Regions from separate parts of the Lelliottia sp. RD5 genome, predicted to be linked through region 3. Evidence: predicted binding sites of a transcription regulator. Region 3 holds the regulator's gene; each other region holds the start of a gene.
What was found. Region 3 encodes CRP, which controls carbon source genes, mostly activating them, when cyclic AMP is high. Its sites were predicted from a motif close to ATGTGANNNNNNTCACAT; they were not measured.

Region 1 (7,694 bases), on a different contig from region 3:
CAGCGTTTCGTGAGCACCGCCGGGCACGGGCACTTCGGTGCCGATGATGTACACCAGATCGGACTGTCCAAAGCATTCGCCGCTGGTTTCTTCGGCTATCTTCGCCAGCCGTGCGGCGCGTGTCGCGACGATCTCATCCGTCAGAGGAATCGGATCGTCCTCGCAAGACATGCTGCAATCGAGGTGGATCTTCTTAAAGCCTGCTGCCACGTAGCTTTTGATAAGCGTTTCCGCATTTGCCATGGCTTCGTCAGCGGTGAGGTGTTGCCAGCGATTTGGGCCAAGATGATCGCCGCCCAAAATGAGCATGGAGCGGGGAAAACTCAGCGCGTCCGCAAGCTGGTGGACGAAACCACGGAAGTCGGCAGGCGTCATGCCGGTGTAACCACCAAACTGATCCACCAGGTTGGATGTGGCTTCAATCAGCAAAGCGGTGTTGTGCGTGTGGGCGAATCGAATTGCGGCTTCAAGTACCAGTGGATGTGCGGAGCACACGGCATAAATTCCGTTTGCCGCGCCTTGTTTGTGCATTTCCACCATTTCAATAAGATGTTTCACTTTCCTCTCCACTTCGGATGGCTATGACATTTATCTTTCGTTTTGTTTCTGTTTATACTGCTGCATGGTGACGTAAAAATAAAACGAAAGATAATAGTTTTCCGATCTGTTTCACAAAAGAAACATAACGAAAGGTTTCAGCACTTTTCATCGCTACCGTGACGACGCCAGTGGGGCTTGCATTCCACTAAAAGAAAGGTGTTAATAGCTCAATCGAAATGAAACGAAAGATTTTTAAAGGAGCTCTTATGAGCAGCAGCGATTCATCCGCGGAAAAACGCGTGACGGGCACGAGCGAAAGGCGTGAGCAGATAATCCAGCGGTTACGGCAGCAGGGAAGCGTACAAGTTAACGATCTTTCTCAGCTTTATGGCGTCTCTACGGTCACGATCCGTAACGATCTGGCCTTTCTGGAAAAGCAGGGCATTGCCGTTCGTGCCTACGGCGGGGCGTTGATCTGTGACGGTAATACGCCTGGCGTCGAGCCCTCTGTTGAAGACAAAAGTTCGCTCAATACGGCAATGAAGCGCAGCATTGCCCAGGCGGCGGCGAATCTGATTAAACCCGGCCATCGCGTGATTCTCGATTCGGGTACCACCACCTATGAAATCGCACGCATGATGCGACAGCACAGCGATGTGATCGCCATGACAAACGGCATGAACGTCGCTAATGCGTTGCTTGAAGCGGAAGGCGTGGAGCTGCTGATGACCGGCGGTCATTTGCGTCGGCAGTCGCAGTCGTTTTATGGCGATCAGGCTGAGCAGTCGTTGCAAAACTATCACTTTGATCTGCTGTTTTTGGGCGTGGACGCCATCGATCTCGATCGCGGCGTCAGCACCCACAATGAAGACGAAGCGCGGCTTAACCGAAAGATGTGTGAAGTCGCAGAGCGGATTATTGTTGTGACGGATTCGACCAAGTTTAATCGTTCAAGTCTGCATAAAATTATTGATACGCAACGCATTGATATGATTATTGTCGATGAAGGGATCCCGACGGACAGTCTGGAAGGACTGCGTAAAAACGGGATTGATGTGATTCTCGTGGCGGGGTAATGGTTTTAAAATCGCCCTCTGCGTGAGAAGAGGGCGATCGGGTTTACTGCAAATCAGGTCACCGGAGCCGGGTTAAACACGGCCAGCTGGTTGTGCAAGCCCCATTGATCCGAGAAGGTTTTTTTGCGGCCACTCGCCACATCAAGAATAAAGTGGAACAGTTTCCAGCCCACGTCCTCAATGCTCTCTTCACCGGTAGCAATGGTGCCCGCGTTGATATCCATCAAGTCATACCAACGGTTTGCCAGTTCGGTGCGGGTTGCCATCTTGATAACTGGAACCGCCATCAGGCCGTATGGCGTACCGCGACCCGTGGTGAAGACCTGCACCGTGATACCCGAGGCGACCTGCTGCGTGCCGCAGACAAAATCGCTGGCGGGCGTTGCGGCATAAATCAAACCGCGTTTGGTCGGACGTTGCCCTGGCGAGAGCACTTCTGAAATCGCACTCTGGCCAGATTTCGCAATCGAACCCAATGCTTTTTCCACCACGTTTGCCAGACCGCCTTTTTTGTTGCCAGGGGACGGGTTCGCGCTGCGGTCGGTTTGACCCAAATCGAGATAATTATCGTACCAGGCCATCTCTTCCAGCAGGCGTTTGCCCACCTCTTCGTTGATGGCGCGCGGAGTCAGCAGGTGGATCGCATCACGTACTTCGGTCACTTCCGAGAACATCACCGTTGCGCCGCAACGCACAAACAGATCCGACGCGTAGCCGACGGCCGGGTTTGCCGTCACGCCAGAGAACGCATCGCTGCCGCCACACTGTGTGCCGACCACCAGCTCTGAAGCCGGGCAGGTTTCGCGTTGGCGTTTGTTGAGCCTTTCCAGATGGCGCGTGGCAACCTGCAGAATGTCGTCCACCATCGATCGAAAACCGACGTGATGTTCATCCTGCAAACGCACAATGCTTGCGCTGTCCACGGGAATCGCTTTGACATCTTCAGTGCCCTGTAACAGGCGTTCTGGCTGGAGCTTTTCGCAGCCCAGACCAATCACCATCACTTCACCGCCGAAATTTGGATTCAGCGAAATGTTGTGGATGGTTCGGATTGGCACAACGGCCGCCGGCGCGTTAATCGCCACGCCGCAGCCATACAAATGGTTGAGGCCCACCACGCCGTCGACGTTGGGGTATTTTGGCAGCAAATCACGTTCGATGATTTTGACCACGTAATCCACCACGCCCGCCACGCAATGCACGCTGGTGGTAATGCCGAGCAGATTTTTGGTGCCCACGCTGCCGTCGGCATTGCGATAGCCTTCGAAAGTGTACCCTTCCAGCGGTGGCAGCGGCTCAGGCACGCGGGTTGCCAGCGGTAGGGTATTGAGCGGTGGTGCTTCTGGCAGTTCGACGAGCGATTCATCAATCCAGCTGCCCTGCGGCACGGCGCGTACTGCGTAACCGATGATTTCGCCATAACGGACGATTTCACCGTGCGCAGGAATATCGACCAGCGCGACTTTATGTCCCTGGGGAATATGCTCAATCAGTTCCAGGCCATCGGGAAAACGCGTTCCTGCTTTTAGGCCGTTGTCGTTAACAATAATCGCCACATTATCAGTGTCGTGTACTTTTATATAGAACGCCGTCGGCGACGTTTGTCGAATTTCGATGTCGGCCATTGTTCAGTATTCTCCAGCGAAAAGTAGATATTAAATGTCGTTAAGAGTGTGCTTATTTTCTTATTAGAAAAAAATAAAGACGCTGCCTTCTTTAATAAAGAATGTCAGGACTTACGGGATAAAAATGTGATCAAGATCACCCATCAGGTCGCGCACTGACGGCGTCTGCCGGGGAATGCGTAAATCTGTGCATTAGCGCCCAAGGGGTTGTGCATATGCTCAATATAATATGCTTGAAGGCTATGATAATTGAGCAATGCAACAATGTGCAGGGCGAGGGTGATGTCTATACTTAATCACGATTTCATTGCATCTGGTTAATTAACTGATATTGCCTGCTATCGATAATAATCAGTATAGATTTCTCTCAAAATAATAAAAAAACCAACATCGATGTGCCCGAGGAAATAAATATGTCACTAGATACTGCTGTAGAAACAAAAAAGGGTATTCATACCCGTCATTTAATATTACTGATTATTTTTATTGTCACGGCGGTTAACTACGCTGACCGCGCGACACTTTCTATTGCCGGGACCGAAGTTGCGAAAGAGCTGCAGTTAAGCGCGGTATCGATGGGGTATATCTTCTCTGCGTTTGGCTGGGCGTATCTGCTGATGCAGATCCCTGGCGGCTGGTTGCTCGACAAGTTTGGCTCGAAGAAAGTCTACACCTATAGCCTGTTCTTCTGGTCTTTGTTTACGTTCTTACAAGGTTTCGTCGATTTCGTGCCGCTGGCGTGGGCAGGCATCTCGATGTTCATCATGCGCTTTATGCTGGGCTTCTCCGAAGCACCGTCTTTCCCGGCTAATGCCCGTATCGTTGCGGCCTGGTTCCCGACGAAAGAGCGTGGGACGGCATCCGCCATTTTCAACTCTGCACAGTATTTCTCGCTGGCGCTGTTCTCGCCGCTGCTGGGCTGGTTGACCTTTGCGTGGGGCTGGGAACACGTCTTTACCGTGATGGGCGTTATTGGCTTTGTGCTGACCGGGATGTGGGTCAAGTTTGTTCACAACCCAACCGATCATCCACGTATGTCGGCTGAAGAGCTGAAGTTCATCACCGACGGTGGCGCGGTGGTCGATATGGACCATAAAAAGCCAGGCGATAAAGCGGCGAGTGGTCCAAAGCTTCATTACATCAAACAGTTATTGACCAACCGCATGATGCTCGGCGTATTTTTTGGTCAATACTTTATCAACACCATCACCTGGTTCTTCCTTACCTGGTTCCCGATTTATCTGGTGCAGGAAAAGGGCATGTCGATTCTGAAAGTCGGCCTGGTGGCGTCTATCCCTGCTCTGTGCGGTTTTGCAGGCGGAGTGCTGGGCGGCGTGTTCTCAGATCATCTGATTAAAAGCGGTAAGTCGATTACTCTGGCGCGTAAGTTGCCGATTGTGCTCGGAATGCTGTTGGCTTCATCCATTATCCTGTGCAACTACACCGACAACACTGTCCTGGTCATTGCTCTGATGGCCCTGGCGTTCTTCGGTAAAGGTTTTGGTGCACTAGGCTGGCCAGTGATTTCTGATACCGCGCCAAAAGAGATTGTGGGCCTGTGCGGTGGCGTGTTCAACGTCTTCGGTAACGTGGCGTCGATTGTCACCCCGCTGGTGATTGGCTATCTGGTAAGTGAACTGCATTCATTCAATGCGGCTCTGGTCTTCGTTGGCTGCTCTGCGTTGATGGCGATGTTCTGCTACCTGTTCGTAGTAGGCGACATTAAACGTATGGAATTGCAGAAATAATTGAAGGTATAAGCGATGAGTAACGAGATTTTCCCGAACAAGTTTAAAGCGGCCCTGGCGGCGAAAGAGATTCAGATTGGCTGCTGGTCTGCGCTGGCAAGCCCCATCAGCACCGAAGTGCTTGGTCTGGCCGGTTTCGACTGGCTGGTGCTGGACGGCGAACATGCGCCGAACGATATCACCACCTTCATCCCGCAGCTGATGGCGCTCAAGGGCAGCCACAGCGCGCCGGTGGTACGCGTGCCGACGAATGAGCCGGTGATCATCAAGCGCTTGCTGGATATCGGTTTCTATAACTTCCTGATCCCGTTCGTGGAAAGTGTGGAAGAGGCGGTTCAGGCCGTGGCGTCTACCCGCTATCCGCCGGAAGGTATTCGCGGCGTATCGGTTTCTCATCGCGCCAATATGTTTGGCACCGTGCCGGATTACTTTGCGCAGTCCAACAAGAACATCACGATTCTGGTGCAGATCGAGAGCCAGCACGGCGTGGATAACGTTGATGCTATCGCGGCAACTGACGGCGTAGACGGCATCTTTGTTGGCCCAAGCGACCTGGCGGCGGCGTTCGGACATCTCGGCAATGCCAACCATCCGGAAGTGCAACGCGCTATTCAGCACATTTTTGAACGTGCAAAAGCGCACGGCAAGCCGAGCGGCATCCTTGCACCTCTTGAAGCGGACGCCCGTCGTTACCTGGAATGGGGCGCAACATTTGTTGCCGTCGGCAGTGACCTTGGCGTGTTCCGCTCTGCCACGCAGAAGCTCGCCGATTCCTTTAAAAAATAACCACCACTGAGATAAAGAGAGACGCAATTATGACAATGAAAGTTGGTTTTATTGGCCTGGGTATCATGGGTAAACCAATGAGTAAAAACCTCATCAAGGCCGGTTACTCGCTGGTGGTTTCTGACCGTAATCCAGAAGTGATTGCTGAGTTGATTGCCGCTGGCGCAGAAACGGCCACTACCGCAAAAGCGATTGCTGAGCAGTGCGATGTCGTGATCACCATGCTGCCAAACTCCCCGCACGTCAAAGAAGTGGCGCTGGGTGAGAACGGCCTGATCGAAGGCGCGAAACCGGGCCTGGTGCTGATCGACATGAGTTCTATTGCGCCACTGGCGAGTCGCGAAATCAGCGATGCGCTAAAAGCGAAAGGCGTAGAAATGCTGGATGCACCGGTCAGCGGCGGAGAGCCAAAAGCCATCGACGGAACGCTGTCCGTGATGGTAGGCGGCGATAAAGGCACGTTCGACAAATATTACGACCTGTTGAAATCCATGGCCGGTTCCGTTGTGCACACCGGTGATATCGGTGCGGGCAACGTCACCAAGCTGGCAAACCAGGTGATTGTGGCGTTGAACATCGCTGCGATGTCCGAAGCGCTGACCCTGGCCACCAAAGCGGGTGTTAACCCGGATCTGGTGTATCAGGCGATTCGTGGCGGGCTGGCGGGAAGCACCGTGCTGGATGCCAAAGCGCCGATGGTGATGGATCGCAATTTCAAGCCGGGTTTCCGTATCGACCTGCATATCAAAGATCTGGCGAACGCCCTGGATACCTCGCACGGCGTCGGCGCGCAATTGCCGCTCACCGCTGCGGTGATGGAGATGATGCAGGCGCTGCGTGCCGATGGCCTGGGTAATGCCGACCATAGCGCCATTGCTTGCTACTACGAAAAACTGGCGAAAGTGGAAGTCACTCGCTAACAAAGACGGGCGCGGGAACGCGCCCGGTATTTTTGCCGCGTGCAGTAACAGGCTACAACTATGAAAATCGTAATCGCCCCTGACTCTTATAAAGAAAGCCTGTCTGCCGCCGAGGTAGCTCAGGCCATAGAAAAAGGATTTCGGGAAATATTTCCTGATGCTCAGTATGTTTCTGTGCCTGTCGCCGACGGTGGCGAAGGCACGGTCGAAGCCATGATTGCCGCCACGCAAGGGACAGAACAACACGCGGTTGTCACAGGGCCACTGGGCGAAAAAGTAAAAGCCTGCTGGGGGATTTCTGGCGACGGCGCAACGGCGATTATCGAAATGGCCGCTGCCAGCGGTCTGGCGCTTGTTCCTGCCGCACAACGCAATCCGCTGATCACCACATCGCGTGGAACGGGCGAGCTGATTCTGGATGCGCTGGATAAAGGCGCACGAAATATCATTATCGGTATTGGCGGCAGCGCCACGAACGATGGTGGGGCCGGCATGATGCAGGCGTTGGGGGCCAAACTGTGTGACGCGAACGGCAAAGCGATTGCCTTTGGCGGCGGCAGTCTGATGGCGCTCAACAGCATTGATGTGTCCGGACTGGATCCGCGTCTGAAAGACTGCACTATCCGCGTGGCCTGCGATGTGACCAATACGCTGGTGGGTGAACACGGGGCCTCGCGTATTTTTGGCCCGCAAAAAGGGGCCGACGAAGCGAAAATTGTTGAGCTGGATAAAAATCTTAGTCATTTCGCGGACGTCATTAAGCAGTCTCTGCATATCGACGTTAAAAACGTGCCCGGTTCGGGTGCCGCAGGCGGTATGGGCGCGGCTCTGATGGCGTTCCTGGGTGCAGAATTGCGCAGCGGGATTGAGATTGTCACCCAGGCATTGAACCTGGAAGAACATATCCACGATTGCACCCTGGTGTTGACCGGCGAGGGCCGCCTCGACAGCCAGAGTATCCACGGAAAAGTGCCTGTGGGTGTGGCGAATGTCGCCAAA
Region 2 (7,694 bases), on a different contig from region 3:
GGATCGGTAGCGATGCGATCAGGCTAGACAACCAGATATTTCCGGCCGGGTCGTAATTTTGTTGCCAGAGGCTCATGCAGGTCTCCTGAGGACCACGCTTCACGTCACACGGGTGAGTCTATGCTCATTTCGCGTCACAATAAGTGTAAAATTGGTCCTGCCAATAGTGTGATGTAGGGTGAATGACAATGAATGGTTAATCAAATGTTATGGATGAGCAATGAGTTTGTGAGTAAGAATAATGGAAATGTGAACCAGGAAGGCGCTGTCAGGCATATTGGTTGGGCCAATTTTTCGATGGGTGTTTTGAGGCTTTCACTTCTTGGCCTGAGGGCAAAAAGTCAACGTATTGGCAAGAAAGAGCATTCAAGAATCGTAGCGTAGAATTCAAGGTATAAAATTATGAAACGCCATTCACTCGGAAAACTATTTTTTCATCAGTAATAGGTTTTGAACATCACCAGATAATATTCAAAACCTATTACTGCTAATAAAACGGATTCATCTGCCTGATTTTCAGTTGATAAATCTTACAAATAGATACGTCTAATAACATGTTAATCCCCTTTGATGCCGAAGTTTTATCCTTATCTAAAATTGGAATTATTAGTGATGTGTTCCGAAAAATAAACCCCATAACATATCTACCATGTGATTTTTACTAAGAAATACAATTAATTTTATTGAGGAGAAATTTGCATGTTAAATCGAAAGGTTATTCTATCTGGTTTACTGTCCTTATTTATTACCGGTACCGTGAATGCCGGTGTAAATCCTACCGATCAATCAGCAACGTTGAACATCTCAGGTTCTGTCACTGACAGCGAGGTCGCCGGATGCTCTGTGGGCGTTATTGGTGGTAACACCATTTTACTTGAATCTATGGATGATACCGATCTTCTTAATCAAGATGAAAACGGTACGCATATGACGATTGTTCCACTGCATATTTATGGCGTGAAGAACCTGTCGGATTGCTATGATGTTATTCAGAATGGCCGCCTGGCGTTAAGATTAACAGGGCAGGGCGACAATGCCACTGGCACCGTTTTACAAAATTCCGGCACTGCGACCGGTGTGGGTATCGGGATATATAATTACGACACAACCAAACCCGTTTTAATTAATAACGGTAACCTGGAAATTAAAAAAGATGGCACTGCTAATTTAGGTTTGCAATCGGTTAAACTGTCGGGTCAAAGTGCAACTGCGGGTTCTATGAAAGGAACGTTGACCGTTGAAATCGAACGTTTGTAAAAACGTTCTCTCTTCATTCTTCGGATTCCTGTAAATCATAAACGATGGCGGGGATCTGAAGATAAGAGCCGCTGCTCACGTAAAGTGGTGCGTTTTATAGAAGAAAGCAACCAGGCCTGATTCGGCACTCTTCCGGACTCAGGCCTTGTCGTTTGTGCATAGCGGCCACAGGGGTGTTTTCTCTCAGCATCCCTCACGGGGAGGGAGAAATAAAAAGCCAACACCTTTTTAAGTGTGAGAGGGGCAACAGGCTAACAATGCCCCTCTCACATCCGAAGAGGGAAAATCAGAACGCAGTTTTACAGAACCCAGTCATCTCTTGCAGGCCCATTTCACGACCCAGCTCAGTCATCGGGTGTACAACGACCAGGCCGCGCGCGCTTTTCTTCAGCTTGCCCATGTCGGCTTGTTCTTTTTTGGTGATCGCACGGCGATGCGGCATGCCCATCAGCTTTTGCGCTTCTTTGCTCAGCTTATGGCCTTTAACGGCACGCAGGCGCTCGATTTCGCCTTCGAGTTTCTCTTTCTCTTTTTCAAGCTCTGCATATTTTTCGGCAGATTCAACAAGAGACATATCAGCCTGCTGGTGGCGGATCAGATCCAGACGGTCACTCAGGCGTTTAATTTCGTTCTTTTCGACTTCTTTCATCACATATAGCTCTAAAAACGGGGGAATTACAGGAAGGATACACCAATGTGGGCGGTCTTACTTCTGAAACGCTTTCTTTAAGCTGATTCGGGAAATCAGCTCAGTCAGGGAAAGGACCATCGTTGACCGCATAACCTGTTGATAACGAAGCTTTTGCATCGCATACAATTCAGGATCGCTATTATCGAAATGCGGAGCAGGCGGCAGCGCTGTGACGCAATGTAACTCGCCGAAGGGCCCAAGAATTTCGTCATCGGTAAAAGCATATTCATTGCCGTCGTGATTTAACTCTTCGCGCAACGCCATGAGCAATTCAGCATCTTCATATTCATGCCTGCTGAGCACGCCAAGACCATAAATCAGCTTCAGGCGTACTGACAAATCGCCCAGCGGTCCGTCTCCGTCCAGTAACGGTTCTACAGCATATTTTACCGCGTAGTCGTCTTTGCGAAACACCTGAAGAACCAGAATATTGACTGCCTCGGTGAGTAACTCGACGGCAGCAATCAGGAAACTTCGTACGGTTTTGCCAGCATTCAGACGCTCAAGCACACGATTTTCAAAGGCCTGGGTTTGTTCCATTATTGCCTGCATATCTGACAATCTATCCATCGGGCGCAGGGCGACCTGCGCCAGAACCTGCATCATTATTTCGTCGCGTTGTATGCGTTAACCGCCTCCAGCACTACGTCACTCTTCGCTTCAAGGCCAGAAAGCTGCGCCAGCGCTTCTTGCGGGCCTTTGGTATCAATCAGTTCTGCCAGCTCAATTGCCTGCGGATCTTGCTCACTGCGATAATGCATCGCGGCGGCGATACCTTTCACTAAATTGGCGTGTGGCAAGCCGTATTCCAGCGTGCCCAGCAGAGGTTTGATCAGACGGTCGCCCGCGCTGAGTTTACGCAGCGGCTGGCGGCCAACGCGCTCAACATCATCTTTCAGATACGGGTTTTCAAAACGACCGAGGATTTTCTGAATGTATGCCGCGTGTTTCTCAGCATCAAAACCGTAGCGTTTGATCAGAACCGCGCCGCTCTCGTCCATTGCACCTTTTACCACAGCACGGATTTTCTCATCGAGAATCGCATCACGAATGGTTTGATGACCGGCCAATTTTCCGAGGTACGCGGTTATAGCATGCCCCGTGTTCAGCGTGAAGAGTTTGCGTTCGACAAAGGCCATCAGGTTATCCGTCAATTCCATGCCAGGAATAGCCGGCAGCGCGCCTTTGAACTGGGTTTTATCGACGATCCACTCGCTGAAGGTTTCAACGGTCACTTCCAGCGGATCGTTGGTCGCAGATTCGGATGGGGGAACGATGCGGTCAACGGCAGAATCCACAAAACCGACGTGCTCTTCAACCCAGGCTTTATCTTCATCAGCCACGGCGGCCAGAACGTGGCCTTTTAGTTGAGTGGTACCGCGTACCATGTTTTCGCAGGCGATGATGTTCAGCGGAGTGTTGTTACCTTGCGCTTTGCGTTTTGCGAGGCCTTTTGCGACGGCAGGAGCGATGCGCTCAAGCACCACTGGGCCAACGGCGGTGGTCACCAGATCAACGCTTGCGATCAGGTCAACCACATCGTCGCCAATGCTACTAACAGCGTTTACGCCTGAGACGGTTTCAACCTGTTCGTTTTCGCCGACAACGTGAACATCGTAGCTATGACGGGCATTCAGGGCATCGAGCACCACCTGATTTACATCGGCGAATGTCAGCGTAATGCCTGCGTCTGCCAGCAGTTTGCCGATAAAGCCACGACCAATATTACCTGCGCCAAAATGTAATGCTTTCATCGTATTAACCTTCATCAATGTTTTTACCCGAGAGGGCTGGGGTGAGGCTTTTCCCTCACCCTAACCCTCTCCCCAAAGGGAGAGGGGGATAGGCCTTATTTGTTCAGCAGAGCCAGCACTTCTTCAACGCTGGTGGTCTGTGACAGACGTTCGATAACGGTTTCATCATCCAGCGCGTTTGTCAGGCTGGTAATCACCTGGATGTGCTCGTTGTTGCGAGCGGCGATCCCAATCACCAGACGGGCGATATCGTCTTCTTCTTCGCCAAAGCGCACGCCATCAGGATACTGACAGAACACCACGCCGGTTTTCAATACGCGGTCTTTCGCTTCAACCGTACCGTGCGGAACCGCAATGGATTCGCCCAGATAGGTTGGGGTCAGCTTTTCACGTTCCAGCATGGCATCAACGTATTCTGGCTCAACGTAGCCGCCTTTTACCAGTTGCTCACCGGCAAAGCGAATCGCTTCTTCTTTGTGGCTCGCCGTGCGGCCCAGGAAGATGTTCTCCGCACCCAGTTTGAACAGGTGGCTGTCGTTCGCATCAAAACTGTCTTTCAGGCTATCACGAACTTTCACTTCGTTGTCGGTGTGGCGCTGCGCGGCAACCAGACGTTCTGTCAGGCTGGAGTACAGACCGCTATCCAGGAAGTTGGTCAGCGAAATATGCTGTGCCTGCGGAACCTGACGCATAGCGCGTTCAGTCAGATCGCGGTGCGTGATGACCAGATCAACGTCCCCTGGCAGGCTGTTAATGGCGCTGTTGGTCACGGAGATGTGGGTCAGACCCGCATCCTGGACTTTTTTGCGCAGCACACCGGCGCCCATGGCGCTGGAACCCATACCCGCATCGCAAGCCACGATGATTTTACGCACATGGCTCAGGTCGTTAGACACGTCGCCAGCAGACAGCGGCGTTGCAACGCCTTTGGATTCGGACTTCATATCATGCATGCGACGGGTCGCTGCTTCGATATCATCTTCTTCTTTCACTTTGCTGGTTTTCAGCAAGATGGCAGACACTACGAAGGAGACCGCCATTGCAGCACAAATCGCTGCGATGTTTGCGAAGTAAGCGCCTTTTGGCGTCATCGCCAGTACCGCCAGGATAGAACCTGGAGACGCGGGAGAAACCAGACCACCACCCAACACGCTCAGAGTGAACACACCCGTCATACCGCCGAGGATAACGGCCAGGATCAGACGTGGGTTCATCAGCACGTATGGGAAGTAAATTTCGTGGATACCACCCAGGAAGTGGATGATTGCCGCGCCGCCTGCAGACTGTTTAGCACTGCCGCGACCAAAGAACATATACGCCAGCAGAACACCCATACCCGGACCTGGGTTTGCTTCAATCAGGAAGAAGATGGACTTGCCGAGTTCATGAGACTGCTGAATACCCAGCGGCGAGAAGATACCGTGGTTAATTGCGTTGTTGAGGAACAGGATTTTCGCCGGTTCAACAAAGATGGACGCCAGCGGCAGCATGTCGTGAACGACCATGAAGTTAACGCCAGCAGCCAGCACTTTTGACAGCACTTCAACCGCAGGGCCAATGCCGAGGAACGCCAGAATCGCCAGGATCATACCGATGATGCCAGCGGAGAAGTTGTTCACCAGCATTTCGAAACCGGATTTGATTTTGCCATCAACCCAGACGTCGAATTTCTTAATCGCCCAGCCGCCCAGCGGACCAGCGATCATTGCACCAAGGAACATCGGCATATCCGCGCCGACGATCACGCCCATGGTCGTAATTGCACCGACCACGCCACCACGATCACCGCCGACCAAACGACCACCGGTAAAACCGATGAGCAGTGGCAACAGATAGGTAATCATTGGGCCAACAAGCTTCGCCAGGGTTTCGCTTGGCAACCATCCTGTTGGAATGAACAAAGCGGTGATGATACCCCACGCGATAAACGCGCCGATATTTGGCATCACCATGTTGCTGAGGAAACGACCAAAGCTTTGTACTTTGATCTTGAAATCGGATGACATAAAACACCCCTTCTTATGTTTACGCTTAGGCTTTCAGCCCGAGGTTTATCGTTAATGTGCGGCGGCAGAGGTTGCTGAGCCCTGTTCTGTTGCTGTGAAATCTGGCACCGAATCGTTCAACTGTCCAGACAGCGAAAATTTATGTGATATACGTCACGCAAATATAGGGGGTGCGGATAAGATTGAAGTGATCGTCGTCACAAAATGAGAGTATGAAAAAAATACAATGGAGAGAAAAGTAGCGTATCAGGCATGTTAATGTGAAGTTGATCACATTTTACAGCTGAGTGTTTGTCTCGTTATTGTGATTGAATTCACAAAATATTTTTATGCGGATTTCTCTGGATGTGATCGGCGGCAAACTCTGTATCGCCATCCAAATCCAGGACGAGGTCACACGAAAAGCTAAACTCATTTCATATTTTAGTTTATGGCGAAAAGTAAGAACCTGGATTACGCTCATTATGTAAACTTAAGTATATTTATTCTTCATGATATATTTTGTCACGTTTATAAACTTGCATGGAGATATAATAAAAAATCATACTCCTCCGCTCTGAAATATAAGCGCATAAGAATGTGCTTAAAACAAATTAATTTGGTTGCTTACCATTTAATTATTTTAATGAGTTGACGTTGTTTTGAGTGAGGCAAATATGTTTTTAAACTATTTTGCGCTGGGTGTATTGATTTTCGTTTTCCTTGTTATTTTCTATGGAGTCATTGCCATCCACGACATCCCTTATTTGATGGCAAAAAAGCGTAATCATCCCCACGCTGATGCAATCCATACGGCGGGCTGGGTCAGTCTGTTTACACTCCACATTATCTGGCCGTTCCTGTGGATTTGGGCCACGTTGTACCAGCCTGAGCGCGGATGGGGTATGCAAAACCACACGGTGCCAGGCCCGCAGCAACCGGATATTGATGCCCTGTCAAAACGCATTGCCGCACTGGAACAGCAGCTTGCTGCCGCGCCAACTCCCGCTGATAAAACGCCTGCAGATAAAAATATGGCGGAGGGCTAAGTATGGACCTGCTCATTATTTTGACTTACGTGGCGTTTGCGTGGGCAATATTTAAAATATTTCGCATACCGGTTAATCAATGGACGCTGTCTACTGCTGCATTAGGCGGGGTATTTATTGTCGCAGGTTTGATTTTATTAATGAACTACAACCATCCGTATACGTTCACGGCACAGAAAGCAGTCATTTCTATTCCGATTACCCCGCAGGTCACTGGGGTAGTAAGTGAAGTGACGGATAAAAATAATCAGCTCATTAAAAAAGGCGATGTGTTATTTAAACTAGACCCGGTGCGCTATCAGGCCAGAGTCGACAGACTCAAAGCGGATTTGGTGACGGCGACACACAATATTGATGTCCTGAAAGCGCAGCTTTCTGAAGCCGAAGCCAATACGACACGCGTGTCAGCCGAACGCGACAGGCTTTATAAAGATTTCCAGCGCTATCTGAAGGGCAGCCAGGCGAAGGTCAATCCCTTCTCAGAAAGCGACATTGATAACGCGCGGCAAAACTATCTGGCGCAGGATGCGATGGTCAAAGCGTCCATTGCGGATCAAGCGCAAATCAAAAGTCAGTTAGACAGCATGGTTAACGGCGAACAATCGCAAATTGTCTCGCTACGCGCTCAGCTGACGGAAGCCAACTACAATCTCGAACAAACCGTGGTGCGCGCGCCCAGCAACGGCTATGTCACTCAGGTGCTGATCCGTCCGGGGACGTATGCTGCCGCGCTGCCGTTACGTCCGGTGATGGTGTTTATTCCAGAGCAGAAACGTCTCATCGTGGCGCAGTTCCGCCAGAACTCGTTACTGCGCTTGAAACCGGGTGACGAAGCCGAAGTGGTATTCAACGCGCTGCCGGGCCAGGTTTTCAGCGGTAAGCTCACCAGCATTTTGCCGGTTGTACCGGGTGGCTCTTATCAGGCTCAAGGTGCGCTGCAATCTTTAACGGTGACTCC
Region 3 (7,694 bases):
GGTAGGGAAAATCGTTAAGGGTTAATGGGATTCGCGCCGCAGCAGGCGCGTTAACCAAATTCCATGATGCGGGCGTTGTCGCCAGGCGACCGATGAAATGGTATGCATGGTGTTCAGATGCCCGAGTATGCGCTGCAAGTGCTGTTCCAGCGTGCTCATCGGACCGTAGGTGAGCGTTTCTGGTCCTTCAAGAATATTCATATCCCCTGATTCACCCGGCGCGTCATATTCCAGGCGCTGCTGACACCGCTGCAACGCAATTTCACACGACTGCAAATAACGCTGCGCCAAATCCGGCGTCAGCATCGTATGCTCGCGCGCCAGCGTAGTCATCGCGTTGATATGCTCGACAATGAATTGGCTGTGGGTGACCCACAGTTTCATATCGGCCAGATAGTGCGAATTAAAGCCCGGCTCTTGCATGGCCTGATTCAGCGAGTTAAACAGCGCGTTATGAGCCTGATTGACCTTCATACGTTGGTACGCCAGCGGCGACGGCTGCGGATCGGCACTGAGAATCAGGCGAATAGCCTGCTGGTCGGCCTCGAGCGCATCATGCGCATTCTGGCGCAACAGGCCGCTTTGCCACTGTGGCCACAGCCAGACCATACCGCCAAACGCAATCAGACAGCCAATCAGCGTATCCACCAGTCGGGCGACAATAAACTGTTCGCCATTCAGGGTAAGCAGTTGCAGGGTATACACCGCGGTGACCGTAAAGCCGACCATCGCCCAGCCGTAGTTTTTACGGATAAACAGATAGCTGACCAGCGTGATAAGCAGCATGCCCGCCAGGGTGTAACCGTCCGGGACGTGGAAGTGCAGCGTGACGCCCGCAATCACCAGACCGGCAAGGGTTCCGCCCGCCCGGTGCAGGATCCGCACCCGCGTCGCGCCATAGCCGTTCTGCGTCACGAACAGCACGGTCATTAAAATCCAGTAGGGCTTGGGTAAATGCAGCGCCACGCCCATCAGGCTGGCGATACTGAGCATCACGCTAATGCGCGCCGCATTACGCAAAGCAGGGGATTTAAATGACAGATAGCTTTTGAGCGCCGGCAGCAGCGGCAAACGTTTCTGCTTATCCGCCATCAGATCACGGGAATAGAGCGGACGCTGGGTGCGCAGCACGCGTGCGATACGGCTGAAGTGCCAGGCGCAGAACTGTCCGACCGGATTATCGGGATGCTGACGGGCAATTTTCTCCAGCGCGCCCAACTGTTTATCCATGGTAAAGCGCGTGGGGTAGCGGTGATAGAGAATATCGTCAGCCAGCACGCGCAGTCGCGCCGCGACCGTCTGGGCATTCCAGCGGATCACCGCTTCGGCGTGACTGCGCTCCACCAGCTTTTGCACTTCCTGTGGATGATGCAGGCTGACGGAAATATGTTCCTGTAAATCCAGCCCTACCTGAAACGTGCGCAGCAGCCGTTTGTATTCATGGTTTTTATTGGCCGCCAGCATGTGTAGCTGCTGATAACACTGGCTGATTAAATCGACCACTTTTTGCTGACGCGTCAGTAACGGCGGCAGCGCCTTTTCCGGATCGGTATGCTGCGTCAGCAGGGTGTATTTTGCTTCGCAGTAATCAGCGAGCTGAACGTAGAGCAGGCTTAAGGATTCGCGCAACGGCTGCTCGCGCCACATCCAGAACCAGAACCAGTTGAATAATCCGTACCACAGCGTGCCAAACGCGTAGATCAGCAGCGGTTCCCAGACGGGCATATTCCCGGCGAGGCTGAGCGTAAAGATCGATGCAATCAGTGAGGCGGGAAGCAAGCGGGCATGCAGAGAACTGATTTCCGCCGTCACGCCGAGCGTGAGTGCCAGTACGGTCAAAATCAACGGCAGGGGGATATCGCGCGCCAGTAATAGCTGTACCGCGAGACTGCATCCGGCAAACAGCGAGCCGCCAATAATCAGGCGCTTGAAAAAGCGTTTATGCGGGGTATCGAGACCGGCAATATTACAGCAGGCAGGAACGAGGGAAAAAAGCAGACCGTGTTGCAGATGACCCAGAATCAAACCGACGGCCACGGGGAGACATAACACCAGCGTTTGCCGAAGTGCGTAGTTAACTTCCGGGTGATAGATCAGCCTGCGCCACATAGATGCCAGAGACAAAAACGGCGTGACACCTTGCGATGGCACGCCGTTCGACCGGAATTAACGCGTTCCGTAAACCACGATGGTTTTACCGTGGGCGGAGATCAGGTTCTGATCTTCCAGCATTTTCAGGATACGGCCAACGGTTTCACGGGAGCAACCCACGATCTGACCAATTTCCTGACGGGTAATTTTAATTTGCATGCCGTCAGGGTGGGTCATAGCGTCAGGCTGTTTCGCCAGGTTCAACAGCGTTTGCGCGATGCGACCCGTTACATCCAGGAAGGCGAGGTTACCCACTTTCTCGGAGGTGATTTGCAGACGGCGAGCCATCTGCGAAGACAGGCGCAACAGAATATCCGGGTTAACCTGAATCAACTGACGGAATTTTTTGTAGGAGATTTCAGCCACTTCACAGGCTGATTTTGCACGTACCCAGGCGCTACGTTCCTGGCCTTCTTCAAACAGGCCCAGTTCGCCGATGAAATCGCCCTGGTTCAGATAAGAAAGGATCATCTCTTTTCCTTCTTCATCTTTAATAAGCACTGCCACCGAGCCTTTGACGATGTAATACAACGTTTCCGCTTTTTCACCCTGGTGAATCAGCGTGCTCTTCGATGGGTACTTATGAATATGGCAATGAGACAAGAACCATTCGAGAGTCGGGTCTGTTTGCGGTTTGCCAAGCACCATGCGCTGTTATCCTCTGTTATAAGCTGTCACCAGAGTCATAAATCGCATCCTGACTCTGGGGTTGCAATCGAATTCTTCCCCGTACCTGGGAACTAGGCTGTCATAAGTGTTTGCAGCCTGTAATGTTTGATGTCCTCTGCATACATGTGTAACGTCAATGTATTACTGTAGCATCCAGAGTGTTTTAGCATAGCTTTTGCCGCGTGTCTCCTGGTGTCTCGCTTCAGCATGACGCAGGTCGTCTTCCGTTGCGAGAATTGTAACGCGCGGGTAATCTGTCCGGAAAAATGCAACGTCGGAGTGAATAAAATGCAAGCGCGTGTGAAATGGGTTGAAGGTTTAACGTTCCTCGGCGAATCCGCTTCAGGACACCAGATTTTGATGGATGGTAACTCCGGCGATAAAGCGCCAAGCCCGATGGAAGTGGTGCTGATGGCGGCGGGCGGATGCAGCGCCATTGACGTCGTCTCGATTCTGCAAAAAGGGCGTCATGACGTCACCGATTGTGAAGTGAAGCTGACATCTGAGCGTCGCGAAGAAGCACCGCGTCTGTTTACGCATATCAATCTGCACTTCATTGTGACTGGCAAAGCGTTGAAAGATGCCGCGGTTTCCCGTGCGGTGGATCTTTCTGCGGAGAAGTACTGCTCGGTGGCGTTGATGCTGGAGAAAGCGGTGAAAATCACTCACTCCTACGAGGTGATCGACGCGTAAGCGTTGACGAGATTCAGACCCTCTCCCACAAGGAGAGGGAAAAGGATCATTCGATCTTTTTGCCTTCCATCAGCCGTTGTACCAGCGGCATCATGATCAGCTCCATCGCCAGTCCCATCTTCCCGCCCGGCACCACCAGCGTATTAATGTGCGAAATAAACGAGCCCTGCAGCATCGCCAGCAGCCACGGATAATCAATATCGTCCAGATTACGGAAGTGGATCACCACAAAGCTTTCGTCCAGCGACGGAATCGTTTTTGCCGCGAAGGGATTCGACGTATCCACCGTCGGGACGCGCTGGAAGTTAATGTGCGTGCGGGAAAACTGCGGCGTCAGGAAGTTAATGTAATCTTCCATTGAGCGCACCACCGAGTCCATGACCGCTTCACGCGAATGGCCGCGCTCGCTGGTGTCGCGAGTGAGTTTCTGGATCCACTCCAGGTTGACGATAGGCACCACGCCGACCAGCAAATCGACGTGCTGCGCTACGTCATGCTGTGGCGTTACCACACCGCCGTGCAATCCTTCATAAAACAGCACATCGGTCGGTTCCGGGAGCGGCTGCCACGGCGTAAACGTGCCGGGCACCTGGTTCCACGGCACCGCTTCGTCATAGGTATGCAGATATTTACGCGATTGCCCTGTGCCGGTATGGCCGTACTCGGCAAAGGTTTGCTCCAGCAAACTGAAGTCGTTGGCGTCTGGCCCGAAGTAGCTGATGTGTTTGCCGAGATCGCGCGCCTTGCGGATCGCCATGTCCATTTCGGGGCGGGTATAGCGATGAAAACTGTCGCCTTCTACCTCGGCGGCGCGCAAGTTGAGTTGCGCGAAAATCTTACGAAACGCGAGGCTGGTGGTCGTGGTTCCCGCACCACTTGACCCCGTAACGGCAATAACCGGATGTCTGGCGGACATAGCAACTCCCTGACTGGAATGATGAAGCGATCAGCCGCGAAACTGATTGCGCGGCATGATGTTGACGGTTTCGTGCAGTTCAGACCACACCAGCAACACCTCGCCATTTTGTAGCTGCCGTTTCACATCGGCGACCTTTTGTTCAAGCGAGCGTTCATGTTCACCATAATCGGTGCCTTCGCGTAATACAAAGCTTTCAATCAGACTGTCCAGCGTTTCGGGAGCCAGATCTTGCCAGGGAATCATCATCGTGTTTTTTCCAGCCAGGGGGTTAACCAGTCGGGGATACGCGTTTCCAGCCACATTTTCGGACGCCGTAACGTGCCGCCGATAAAGCCAACGTGGCCGCCATGTTCGGTCAGCTGATACTGCACGTTAGCCGGCAAATAGCCCGGTGCCGGAATCGAATGGTGATCCATAAAGGGATCGTCTTTCGCGTGGATAATCAGCGTCGGTTTGGTTATCTGATTCAGCAACGGCATGGCGCTGCACTGACGATAATAGTCTAGCGCGTCGGCAAAACCGTGGATCTTCGAGGTGATCAGATCGTCAAACTCCCGCAGACGGCGCATGCGCTTGAGCTGTTGCAGGTTGATCGGCAGCGTATCGGGATAGGCTTTCAATTTGCGTGCCGCGTTGGCTTTCAGCAAATTCAGCAGATAGCGCTGATAAACGCGCGAAAAGCCCTTTTCCATATGATAGCTGCACTGCTCAAGCATAAACGGCGCAGAGACGATCACCGCCGCGTCCAGCGGCACGGCGTCGCTCTCTTTCGCCAGCAGGCAGGCCAGCATATTGCCACCCAGTGAATAGCCAACCGCCGCGGTAGGTGCCGCGCCGTAGGTCTTCGCCAGCCAGTGTAAAAACCAGGTGCCGTCTTCGGTTTCGCCGGAATGATAAATCCGCTCGCGACGGTTTGGCTCGCCGCTGCATCCGCGAAAATGCATCACCACACCGAGCCAGCCGCGCGCTTTTGCCGCGTGGATCAAGCCGTGCGCATACGGGCTGTGCAGGCTGCCTTCCAGCCCGTGGAACACCACCAGCCGAGGTTTATGCCTGGCCTGGTCGGGATCTTCGCTCCACGCTAAATCGACGAAATCACCGTCCGGCAGGTCGAGGCGTTGCCAGTGCGGATCAAACTGCAGTTTACGGCGCAGGAGCCTTGGCAGCATGGTTTGCAGATGCGGGTTAGCGACGCCACGCATTGGCACAAATGCGGCGCTCTCTTCACACGTGATATCAAAGTCAGATGGAATAATTTGGGTCATAACGATGCGATGTTCACTCTTGTCAGCCTTTACTATACCTGTCGAAGCGGATCCTGTTTACGAAAATGAGGCGGTGTTGACCTCCGATTCAGCTATTTCCTGTCTGAGCTAGCGTTTTTTTCCGAAACGTTATCTGATCTTGATCATAAATATTCATTCTGATTATTACTCTCAGGCTAATGATTCACCTCTACGCTTAATTGATGCCTTTCTCACCAGAGCGCACACTTTACTCAGCGTTAAGCAAATCAAAATGATGTGCTGAATCAGGAGGTTAATAATGTTATCTGGGCAAACGCCACCCCGGGTCTGGAACACACGCCGCACAGAGAAAGCGCGCCGTCTGGCTTCCGTTCCGGTGCAGGGCAAAGTACTGCCAACCGACGATTTCGTCGCCATGCTGGAAAAACTGATCGCCCCGGGCGACAAAGTGGTGCTGGAAGGCAACAACCAGAAGCAGGCAGATTTTCTGTCCCGCTCACTTGCTGAAGTGAACCCGCAAATCGTCCATGACCTGCATATGATTATGCCAAGCGTCGGGCGCAGCGAACATCTCGATATCTTTGAAAAGGGCATCGCCCGCAAGCTTGATTTCTCCTTCTCCGGCACGCAAAGCCTGCGCATTTCGCAGCTGCTGGAAGACGGTCTTCTCGAAATCGGCGCTATCCACACCTACATCGAACTTTATTCCCGTCTTTACGTTGATCTCTCGCCAAACGTGGCGCTAATTGCCGGCTTCAAAGCGGACCGCAAAGGCAATCTGTACACCGGCGCAAGCACTGAAGACACGCCCGCGCTGGTTGAAGCCGCCGCGTTCCATGACGGTATCGTCATTGCGCAGGTGAACGAGCTGGTCGACGACGAAAGTGACCTGCCCCGTGTGGATATCCCCGGTTCCTGGATTGACTACGTGGTAGTGGCGGACAAACCGTTCTTTATCGAACCGCTGTTCACCCGCGATCCGCGCCTGATCAAGCAAGAACACATTCTGATGGCGATGATGGCGATTAAAGGCATCTACGCCGAACATCAGGTCCAGTCCCTGAACCACGGGATCGGTTTTAATACCGCCGCGATTGAACTCCTGCTGCCCACCTACGGCGAGCAGCTCGGGCTGAAAGGCAAAATTTGTAAGCACTGGACGTTGAACCCGCATCCCACGCTGATCCCGGCGATTGAAAGCGGCTGGGTCGAAAGCGTGCACTGCTTCGGCGGTGAGCTGGGTATGGAAGAGTACATCCGTGCGCGCCCTGACGTGTTCTTTACTGGCGCCGACGGGTCGATGCGTTCTAACCGCGCACTCTGCCAGCTTGCAGGTCAGTACGCGGTGGATATGTTTATCGGCTCGACGCTGCAGGTGGATGGCGATGCAAACTCCTCAACGGTGACGCGTGGACGTCTCTCCGGTTTCGGCGGTGCGCCAAACATGGGCCACGATCCGCACGGTCGTCGTCATGCGACGCCCGCCTGGCTGAATATGAAAACCGAACCGGACCTCATGCAGCGCGGTAAAAAGCTGGTGGTACAGATGGTCGAAACATTCCAGGCGGGTGTGAAACCAACCTTTGTCGAAAAACTCGATGCCATCGACGTGGCGAAATCCTCCGGGATGCCGCTTGCGCCGGTAATGATTTATGGCGATGACGTCACCCACGTATTGACCGAAGAAGGGATCGCTTACCTGTATCGCGCCGAAAGTCTGGAAGAGCGTCGCGCAATGGTTGCAGCAGTGGCCGGGATCACCGATGTCGGTCTGGGTGTTGACGCCAAACGCGTCGCGGCGCTGCGCCAAAGTGGCAAAGTGGTCTACCCGGAAGATATGGGCATTCGCCGTACGGACGCCACGCGTTCTCTGCTGGCGGCGGGTAGCGTGTCGGATCTGGTCGAATGGTCCGGCGGTCTCTACAACCCACCTGCGAAATTCCGGAGCTGGTAATGAAACTTCTGCCCCAGATTCAGGTTGAAGGCGGTGCCGAATGGCTGGCGCAAACCGCCAC
Region 4 (7,694 bases), on a different contig from region 3:
AGGTAAAGGTGCCGTTTCGCAACAATAACGTCACGCGCGAAGACCTCATTTCGCGCTATTTCCCGTCGTATCGCCTTATCGCGCCGCAAACCCACGCCGGGTTTAGCGGCGCGAGCTGCATTATTGAGGAGGGCGAAAACCGTCTGGTTTTGCGTCAGCATCATGATGCTGCCGCGCCCGCGTTTCATTTTCGTCGTCAATATAATGCCCTCAAGCGGCTTCCCTCGGATGTCGTGCCTGATCCGCGCTTCTTCAAGCATGGCTGGATGGCTGTTGAGTTTCTTGCGGGTGAGATTAAATCAGCGCTTCCCGATGCGCCAACGCTCGCGGGCATGCTGTATCATCTGCATCGGCAATCTCGCCTCGGCTGGCGTATCACGGTTTTGCCGCTTCTGGACTATTACTGGCAGCAGGCGGCGCCCGGCAGGCATACGCCTTTCTGGCTGGCAACGCTGAAGAGGTTGCGTACGCGCGGCGAACCGTACCCGCTACGGTTAGCCCCATTGCATATGGATGTTCACGCCGGAAATATCGTGCATACCCGAACGGGCGAAAGGCTGATTGACTGGGAGTATGCCGGTGACGGTGATGTCGCACTGGAGCTGGCAGCAGTCTGGGCACCCACGGAAGATGCCCGGCTGGCGCTGATTCGCGCCTATGCACAGACGGCGAATATGAGCGTCCATGCGCTGGCGCAACAGGTAAAACGCTGGCGGCCGTGGGTGCTGATGCTGATGGCGGGCTGGTACGAGCTTCGCTTTAGCCAGTCGGGCGACAAACAATTTATTGCGCTGGCAGACGATGCCTGGCGACAGTTACAAACTAAAGGATAAGAGAGGTTCGTGTGGGTCCAGTAATGTTGGATGTCGAAGGGTATGAACTGGATGCGGAAGAGCGCGAGATTCTGGCGCATCCGCTTGTTGGGGGCCTGATTCTGTTTACCCGCAACTATCACGATCCAGAGCAGGTGCGCGAGCTTGTCCGCCAAATCCGCGCGGCATCGCGCAATCATCTGGTGGTGGCGGTGGATCAGGAAGGTGGGCGCGTTCAGCGTTTTCGTGACGGATTTACCCGTCTGCCTGCCGCACAATCATTCGCTGCGTTGATGGGAACAGAAGAGGGCGGCAATCTGGCGCAAGAGGCCGGCTGGCTGATGGCGAGCGAAATGATCGCCATGGATATCGACATCAGTTTTGCACCCGTGCTGGATGTGGGCCATATCAGCGCCGCAATTGGCGAGCGTTCCTATCATGAAGATCCGCACATCGCCCTGGCGATGGCGACGCGCTTTATTGACGGAATGCATGATGCCGGGATGAAAACCACCGGCAAGCATTTCCCTGGGCACGGCGCGGTCACGGCGGATTCGCACAAAGAGACACCGCGCGATCCGCGTCCGGAAGCGGTGATTCGCGCCAAGGATATGTCGGTGTTCCGCTCCCTGATTACCGACAATAAACTCGACGCCATCATGCCAGCGCATGTGATTTACAGTGATGTCGATCCGCGCCCGGCCAGCGGGTCCTCGCACTGGCTGCAAACGGTGTTGCGTAAAGAGCTCGGTTTTAACGGCGTAATTTTCTCTGACGATTTGTCGATGGAAGGGGCGGCGATTATGGGCAGCTACGCGGAGCGCGGACAAGCGTCGCTGGACGCAGGTTGCGATATGATCCTTGTCTGCAATAATCGTAAAGGTGCGGTTAGCGTGTTAGATAACCTGTCGCCGATCAATGCTGAACGTGTTACACAATTGTATCATAAAGGTTCATTTAGCCGTCAGGAGCTAATGAGCAGCGCTCGCTGGAAAACGGTGAACGCGCAGCTCGAGGCACTCAATGAGCGCTGGCAGGCACACAAAGCGGGCCAATAACCATCCCGGAAGACGTAGTGTGGCGAGGAAACGATGATCATTTATTTGCACGGTTTTGACTCGAACAGTCCTGGTAACCATGAGAAAGTGCTGCAGCTGCAGTTTATCGATCCGGACGTGCGGCTGATTAGCTACAGTACGCGCCATCCAAAGCATGACATGCAGCATCTGCTCAAAGAAGTGGACAAAATGCTGCAGCTCAATGTCGACGAACGCCCGCTGATTTGTGGCGTCGGTCTCGGCGGCTATTGGGCGGAGCGTATCGGTTTTCTCTGCGATATTCGCCAGGTCGTCTTCAACCCGAATCTGTTCCCTGAAGAGAACATGGAAGGCAAAATCGACCGGCCTGAAGAGTATGTTGATATCGCCACAAAATGCGTCAGTAATTTCCGCGAGAAAAACCGCGATCGCTGCCTCGCGATCCTCTCCCGACAGGATGAGGCGCTGAACAGCCATCGCGCGGCGGAGTTTTTGCACCACTATTATGAGATTGTGTGGGATGAAGAGCAGACCCACAAATTCAAGAATATCTCCCCGCATTTACAGCGCATCAAAGCCTTCAAGACTCTGGGTTAACCCTTTCTGAAGATTCTCTGGCCCGGCGGCGAAAGCTTGCCGGGCTTTGTCTTTGCTACAATTGTGCAAATTTAAAGCGGCAAAACTTGATTCATATCAATTTTGGTATGACCAATGCGCCTTGCGTGTTATTCTCAATACCAATGAATGGTTTCAGTGCTGTAACCTGTTGTTAATTAAGGGTTATTTTTATAACTTTTAATTAACAATTGGTTAATAATTTGAGGGGGTCACATTGACTACGCCATTGAAAAAGATAGTGATTGTAGGCGGCGGCGCAGGTGGGCTGGAGCTGGCAACACAACTCGGTAAAAAACTGGGTCGTGGTAAGAAAGCCAAAATTACGCTGGTCGATCGTAACCACAGCCATCTGTGGAAACCGCTGCTGCACGAAGTGGCAACCGGTTCACTGGATGAAGGTGTGGATGCCCTGAGCTATCTGGCGCACGCGCGTAATCACGATTTCCAGTTCCAGCTGGGTTCGGTGATGGACATCAACCGTGAGAGCAAAACCATCACGCTCGCTGAGCTGCGAGATGAGAAAGGTGAGCTGCTGGTGCCGGAGCGCAAACTGCCGTATGACACGCTGGTGATGGCGCTGGGTAGTACCTCTAACGACTTCAATACGCCGGGCGTGAAAGATCACTGCATCTTCCTGGATAACCCGCATCAGGCGCGTCGTTTCCATCAGGAAATGCTCAATCTATTCCTGAAATATTCCAATAATCTTGGCGCGAACGGCAAAGTGAATATCACGATTGTCGGTGGCGGGGCGACGGGCGTTGAACTGTCTGCTGAGCTGCACAATGCGGTAAAACAGCTTCACAGCTACGGTTATAAAGGGTTGACCAACGATGCACTGAACGTGACGCTGGTCGAAGCTGGCGAACGTATTCTGCCTGCATTGCCACCGCGTATTTCAGGCGCTGCGCACAGCGAGCTGACCAAAATGGGCGTGCGTGTTCTGACGCAAACCATGGTCACCAGTGCCGATGCTGGCGGTCTGCACACCAAAGATGGCGAGTACATTCAAGCGGATCTGATGGTCTGGGCTGCGGGTATCAAAGCGCCTGATTTCATGAAAGAGATTGGCGGCCTGGAAACGAACCGCATCAACCAGCTCGTCGTTGAACCGACGCTGCAAACCACGCGCGATCCGGATATCTATGCGATTGGTGACTGCGCATCTTGTGCGCGCCCGGAAGGTGGATTCGTACCACCGCGTGCGCAGGCGGCTCATCAGATGGCAAGCCTGGCGCTGCATAACATCCTGGCGCAGACGAAGGGCAAAACCCTCAAGTCATACGTCTACAAAGACCATGGCTCGCTGGTTTCACTGTCGAACTTCTCAACCGTGGGCAGCCTGATGGGTAACCTGATGCGTGGCTCTATGATGGTTGAAGGGCGTATTGCGCGCTTCGTGTATATTTCGCTGTACCGCATGCATCAGGTCGCGCTGCACGGTTATTTCAAAACCGGTTTGATGATGCTGGTGGGCAGCATTAACCGCGTGATTCGTCCACGTCTTAAACTGCACTAATCTCAACCTCCTCCGGTCCCACCGGAGGGGTTTTTTAGCCTCTCGTCCTGTCATCCCCCTCTGAAAGTCCAGGAGTTCTCCGAAAGGTATTCATGGTCGCTCAACCCCTCTGTTTTTGATCCTTATTCTGATTGGCGAAGTCTGTCTTTGATTGCAAAATTGTTACTAACAGCAACAAAGGAGGAAGTCCCGTGAATAAATCAATGTTGGCGGGTATAGGGATTGGCGTGGCTGCTGCGCTCGGCGTGGCGGCGGTTGCCAGTCTTAACGTGTTTGAGCGTGGCCCGCAATACGCACAAGTTGTATCAGCAACACCCATTAAAGAATCCGTGAAAACGCCTCGTCAGGAGTGCCGCAACGTGGCCGTAACCCATCGTCGTCCGGTACAGGATGAAAATCGCATCGCAGGTTCTGTTCTGGGTGCGGTAGCGGGTGGTGTGATTGGTCATCAGTTTGGCGGTGGGCGCGGGAAAGATGTTGCCACGGTCGTCGGTGCATTAGGCGGGGGATATGCGGGTAATCAGGTCCAGGGCGCGATGCAGGACGGAGATACCTACACCACCACGCAGCAGCGTTGTAAAACTGTCTACGATAAGTCAGAAAAAATGCTGGGTTACGACGTGACCTATAAGATCGGCGATCAGCAGGGCAAAATCCGAATGGATAAAGATCCCGGCACCCAAATTCCACTGGATGGCAATGGCCAACTGGTTTTGAATAACAAGGTGTGAAAAAAGCAGTTCTTTGAATTTGGCTCCTCACGCGCTCAGGCTGAGGAGCCTTTTTTTGCTGTAAAACAGTTGTTAAAGGTCAAATTCATGATGCTGGCGCAGGAGCAGAAATCCTGTAATCAGCACTGAGATAAATGCAAACAGCACTGAACCCCCACATAAAATCCACAGACCAAATAACAATGTAATTACTATTAGCACTTTGAATAATGGTAATAGCAAAATCATCTTTATTTTCCTTCCGCATGTGTACAGTCAGAAAGTGCCTTTGTCATCGACAGAAATAATGTACCGCCGCATCGGTCGGGAAAAGGTAAAGCTACGGTTATTAGCGTCTTCGTGACGTGAACGACTCTCCATGAATGGCGGCTAATCATTAGCAGCACAATAATCACCATTTAAGAGTAGCAAACGAGGCGCTTTTCGAGATAGATTTGACCTATTGTTCAACAGGCCAAATCTTATTTCTGACGATATATTCAGCCTTTGAGCAGCTCAGGCCAGAGCCGCAGCGTGGTATGAGTGATTTTTTGCAACTTTTCAATTCCCGCACCTTCACGCGCGCTGATCGACATGCCCTGCAGGATGCAACTCAAGAACTGGGTTAATTCTACAGTATCGCAATCCGCTGGAATCTCGCCCCGCGCCTGACGCTGGCGTAAAAACGCACCCAGCGTCTCTTCCTGCATGGCGTGACGCGACTTCACGGTGTTGGCGATCGCTTTCGACGAGGCCGCGAGCGTGGCGGAAGTGTTGATCATGAAACAGCCCGCTGGCGTCTCCTTGCTGGTAAAGCATGCCGCCACCGTTGCGAAATAATCCTCTAAGGCTTGTTCAACCGTCTTCTCTTCGCAGAAAAGCTGTGCCTCATGCTTCGCCGCAAAACGGGTGATATAGCGATCCAGCACCGCACGGAACAGACCTTCTTTATTGGTAAATTCTGCGTACAGCGTAGGGGCTTTCGCGCCAGTGGCTTCGACCAGATCGGACAAAGACGTGGCTTCGTAGCCGTGTTGCCAGAAAAGTGTCATGGCCTTATCAAGCGCCGCATCCCTGTCGAACACCTTCGGTCGGCCACGGCTTTTTTTAGCGCAACTCGTGATGTCGGTTGTCATAGCCGTTGTACCTCGGTTGGTTTGTTGAACGACCATTATAAAAATAATAGACAGTGGCGACCAGCATTGATTTTATAAAAATAAATTAATCATATGAATATGATTAATATGAGGTTTTAAATTAATTTAACGATCATTATAAAATAGTGTTGACGTGTGACGTAGATCACATCTATCATTTACCTATCGATCGTTAAGTAATTAACTTACGACCTCCTAATCATCTGCTAAAGGCTACTCATCATGAAAAACGTAAAAACGCTGATCGCTGCTGCTTTTCTAAGCTCACTCTCTTTCGCAAGCTTTGCGGCTGTTGAAGTGCAATCCACTCCTGCAGACCAGCAAAAAGTGGGCATTATTTCCGCTAACGCAGGGACTAACCTGGGTTCACTGGAAGATCAGCTGGCGCAAAAAGCTGACGAAATGGGCGCAAAATCTTTCCGCATCACGTCAGTGACTGGCCCGAACACGCTGCACGGCACCGCTGTTATTTATAAATAAGCCTGGCGAAACCCTCATATTTGCCACTGCAATAAAAAAGGCCCTGCATCACTGCGGGGCCTTTTTTTGTTCACTCGTTAGAGGGGTTGTTGAGTGACTCCGGGATGCGGCGTCACATCCACCGGCATGCCTGAACGAATCTCCATCGCTCTTTCCATCACCGCGCTATCGGCACTGGCTTTAAACGTTTGCATAGCGGCGTTCAGGACAATCGGCAGCGTTTGCGGATCGTCACCAATATTTTTTGACAGCGGCTGGTGGATTTCGACGAGACGTTTTCCGCCCGGCTCTTCCGACACTTTAATCGGCGTGTTTAAAATATTGACCTTCGTCCCCGGTGTAATCACCCGGAACAGGGTTTCGATATCGCCATCGCGCAGGCGAATACAGCCTGAGCTCACGCGCATCCCAATCCCAAAATCAGCATTCGTTCCGTGTAGCAAATAGACGCCGCCGTAGGCCGCCAGACGGATGGCATGATGGCCCATCGGGTTGTCGGGACCCGCCGGAACGACAGCAGGTAAATCAATTCCCTGCGCTTTGTAACGCGCGCGGATATTGGCGGTCGGCGTCCAGGTTGGGTTTGCACGTTTATCCGACACCGTCGTCACCATCGTTGGCGTTAAGGTATCGCCGCCTAACTGACCGATACCGATCGGGTACACCGTCACCTCTTTTTTCCCTGGCGGGTAATAATAGAGGCGCAATTCAGCCAGGTTGATCACCAGCCCTTCACGCGGCGCGTCAGGTAACAGCGTTTGCAGCGGAATCGTGAGAACGCTGCCCGCGCGCGGAACGTAAGGATCGACGCCTGGGTTCGCCTGTAACAACGCCAGAAAGCCGACGTTATATTTTTTCGCGATCGCTTCAAGCGATCCGCCATCATTTTCCACGACGTGAAATTTATTTTCACCCACCAGTCGGCTACCGGCGGACGGCAGAGGCCAGGTGTTAGCGTGAGCGGGAAGGGCAATCGCCACCGCCGCCGCAAGCGCGAAAAAGGTTATCCAGCGAGTCAAACGCAACGTCATCATTATCACCAAAATCCATAGTAATAGTAAGGTTATTGATAGGTAAAAGTTAATTGATAATTATGGCGAATGGATGTGTCGGGAAACGCAGGGGGATTGAAAGATTGTGTAAATATCAGGCCCCGATAACCCGCGTTACCGGGGCCTGGAACGCACTACGCTACTGCATTTTCTTCCAGTTGACGCATAAAGTTGCGCACCCATTCCATGCGCGTTTTACGGTCGGCCAGTTCCTGAGTGAACTTCAGACGCGTCGGGCCATCCAGGCGGAAATGCTGCGGCTGCTTCTGCAACAAGCCGATCAGCCACATCGGATCGACATGGTTTTTC

Region 1: the regulator CRP is predicted to act here: its motif matches at 3,366-3,383, upstream of garD (galactarate dehydratase).
Region 2: the regulator CRP is predicted to act here: its motif matches at 5,967-5,984, upstream of AC0LWE_RS18665 (PTS mannitol transporter subunit IICBA).
Region 4: the regulator CRP is predicted to act here: its motif matches at 5,987-6,004, upstream of bhsA (multiple stress resistance protein BhsA).

The regions. Positions count from the first base shown of each region.
Region 1 covers NZ_JBVYHQ010000002.1:145,325-153,018, forward strand. The annotation lists gene kbaZ (tagatose-bisphosphate aldolase subunit KbaZ) at 1-558, opposite strand, end outside; gene AC0LWE_RS08455 (DeoR family transcriptional regulator) at 807-1,616, shown strand; gene garD (galactarate dehydratase) at 1,670-3,241, opposite strand; gene AC0LWE_RS08465 (MFS transporter) at 3,655-4,989, shown strand; gene garL (2-dehydro-3-deoxyglucarate aldolase) at 5,005-5,775, shown strand; gene garR (2-hydroxy-3-oxopropionate reductase) at 5,805-6,695, shown strand; gene garK (glycerate 2-kinase) at 6,756-7,694, shown strand, end outside.
Region 2 covers NZ_JBVYHQ010000007.1:55,916-63,609, reverse strand. The annotation lists gene lldP (L-lactate permease) at 1-76, opposite strand, end outside; gene AC0LWE_RS18685 (fimbrial protein) at 700-1,257, shown strand; gene AC0LWE_RS18680 (YibL family ribosome-associated protein) at 1,544-1,906, opposite strand; gene mtlR (mannitol operon repressor MtlR) at 1,964-2,554, opposite strand; gene mtlD (mannitol-1-phosphate 5-dehydrogenase) at 2,554-3,702, opposite strand; gene AC0LWE_RS18665 (PTS mannitol transporter subunit IICBA) at 3,798-5,708, opposite strand; gene AC0LWE_RS18660 (DUF3302 domain-containing protein) at 6,365-6,736, shown strand; gene AC0LWE_RS18655 (HlyD family secretion protein) at 6,739-7,694, shown strand, end outside.
Region 3 covers NZ_JBVYHQ010000012.1:18,374-26,067, reverse strand. The annotation lists gene argD (bifunctional acetylornithine/succinyldiaminopimelate transaminase) at 1-25, shown strand, start outside; gene AC0LWE_RS21630 (YccS/YhfK family putative transporter) at 22-2,109, opposite strand; gene crp (cAMP-activated global transcriptional regulator CRP) at 2,167-2,799, opposite strand; gene AC0LWE_RS21620 (OsmC family protein) at 3,109-3,513, shown strand; gene AC0LWE_RS21615 (phosphoribulokinase) at 3,560-4,429, opposite strand; gene AC0LWE_RS21610 (YheU family protein) at 4,460-4,678, opposite strand; gene AC0LWE_RS21605 (hydrolase) at 4,675-5,697, opposite strand; gene mdcA (malonate decarboxylase subunit alpha) at 5,978-7,633, shown strand; gene AC0LWE_RS21595 (triphosphoribosyl-dephospho-CoA synthase) at 7,633-7,694, shown strand, end outside.
Region 4 covers NZ_JBVYHQ010000001.1:1,011,009-1,018,702, reverse strand. The annotation lists gene lpoB (penicillin-binding protein activator LpoB) at 1-28, shown strand, start outside; gene thiK (thiamine kinase) at 9-833, shown strand; gene nagZ (beta-N-acetylhexosaminidase) at 845-1,870, shown strand; gene ycfP (alpha/beta hydrolase YcfP) at 1,904-2,446, shown strand; gene AC0LWE_RS05140 (NAD(P)/FAD-dependent oxidoreductase) at 2,682-3,986, shown strand; gene AC0LWE_RS05135 (glycine zipper 2TM domain-containing protein) at 4,178-4,717, shown strand; gene AC0LWE_RS05130 (TetR/AcrR family transcriptional regulator) at 5,197-5,832, opposite strand; gene bhsA (multiple stress resistance protein BhsA) at 6,076-6,333, shown strand; gene ldtC (L,D-transpeptidase LdtC) at 6,411-7,367, opposite strand; gene mfd (transcription-repair coupling factor) at 7,520-7,694, opposite strand, start outside.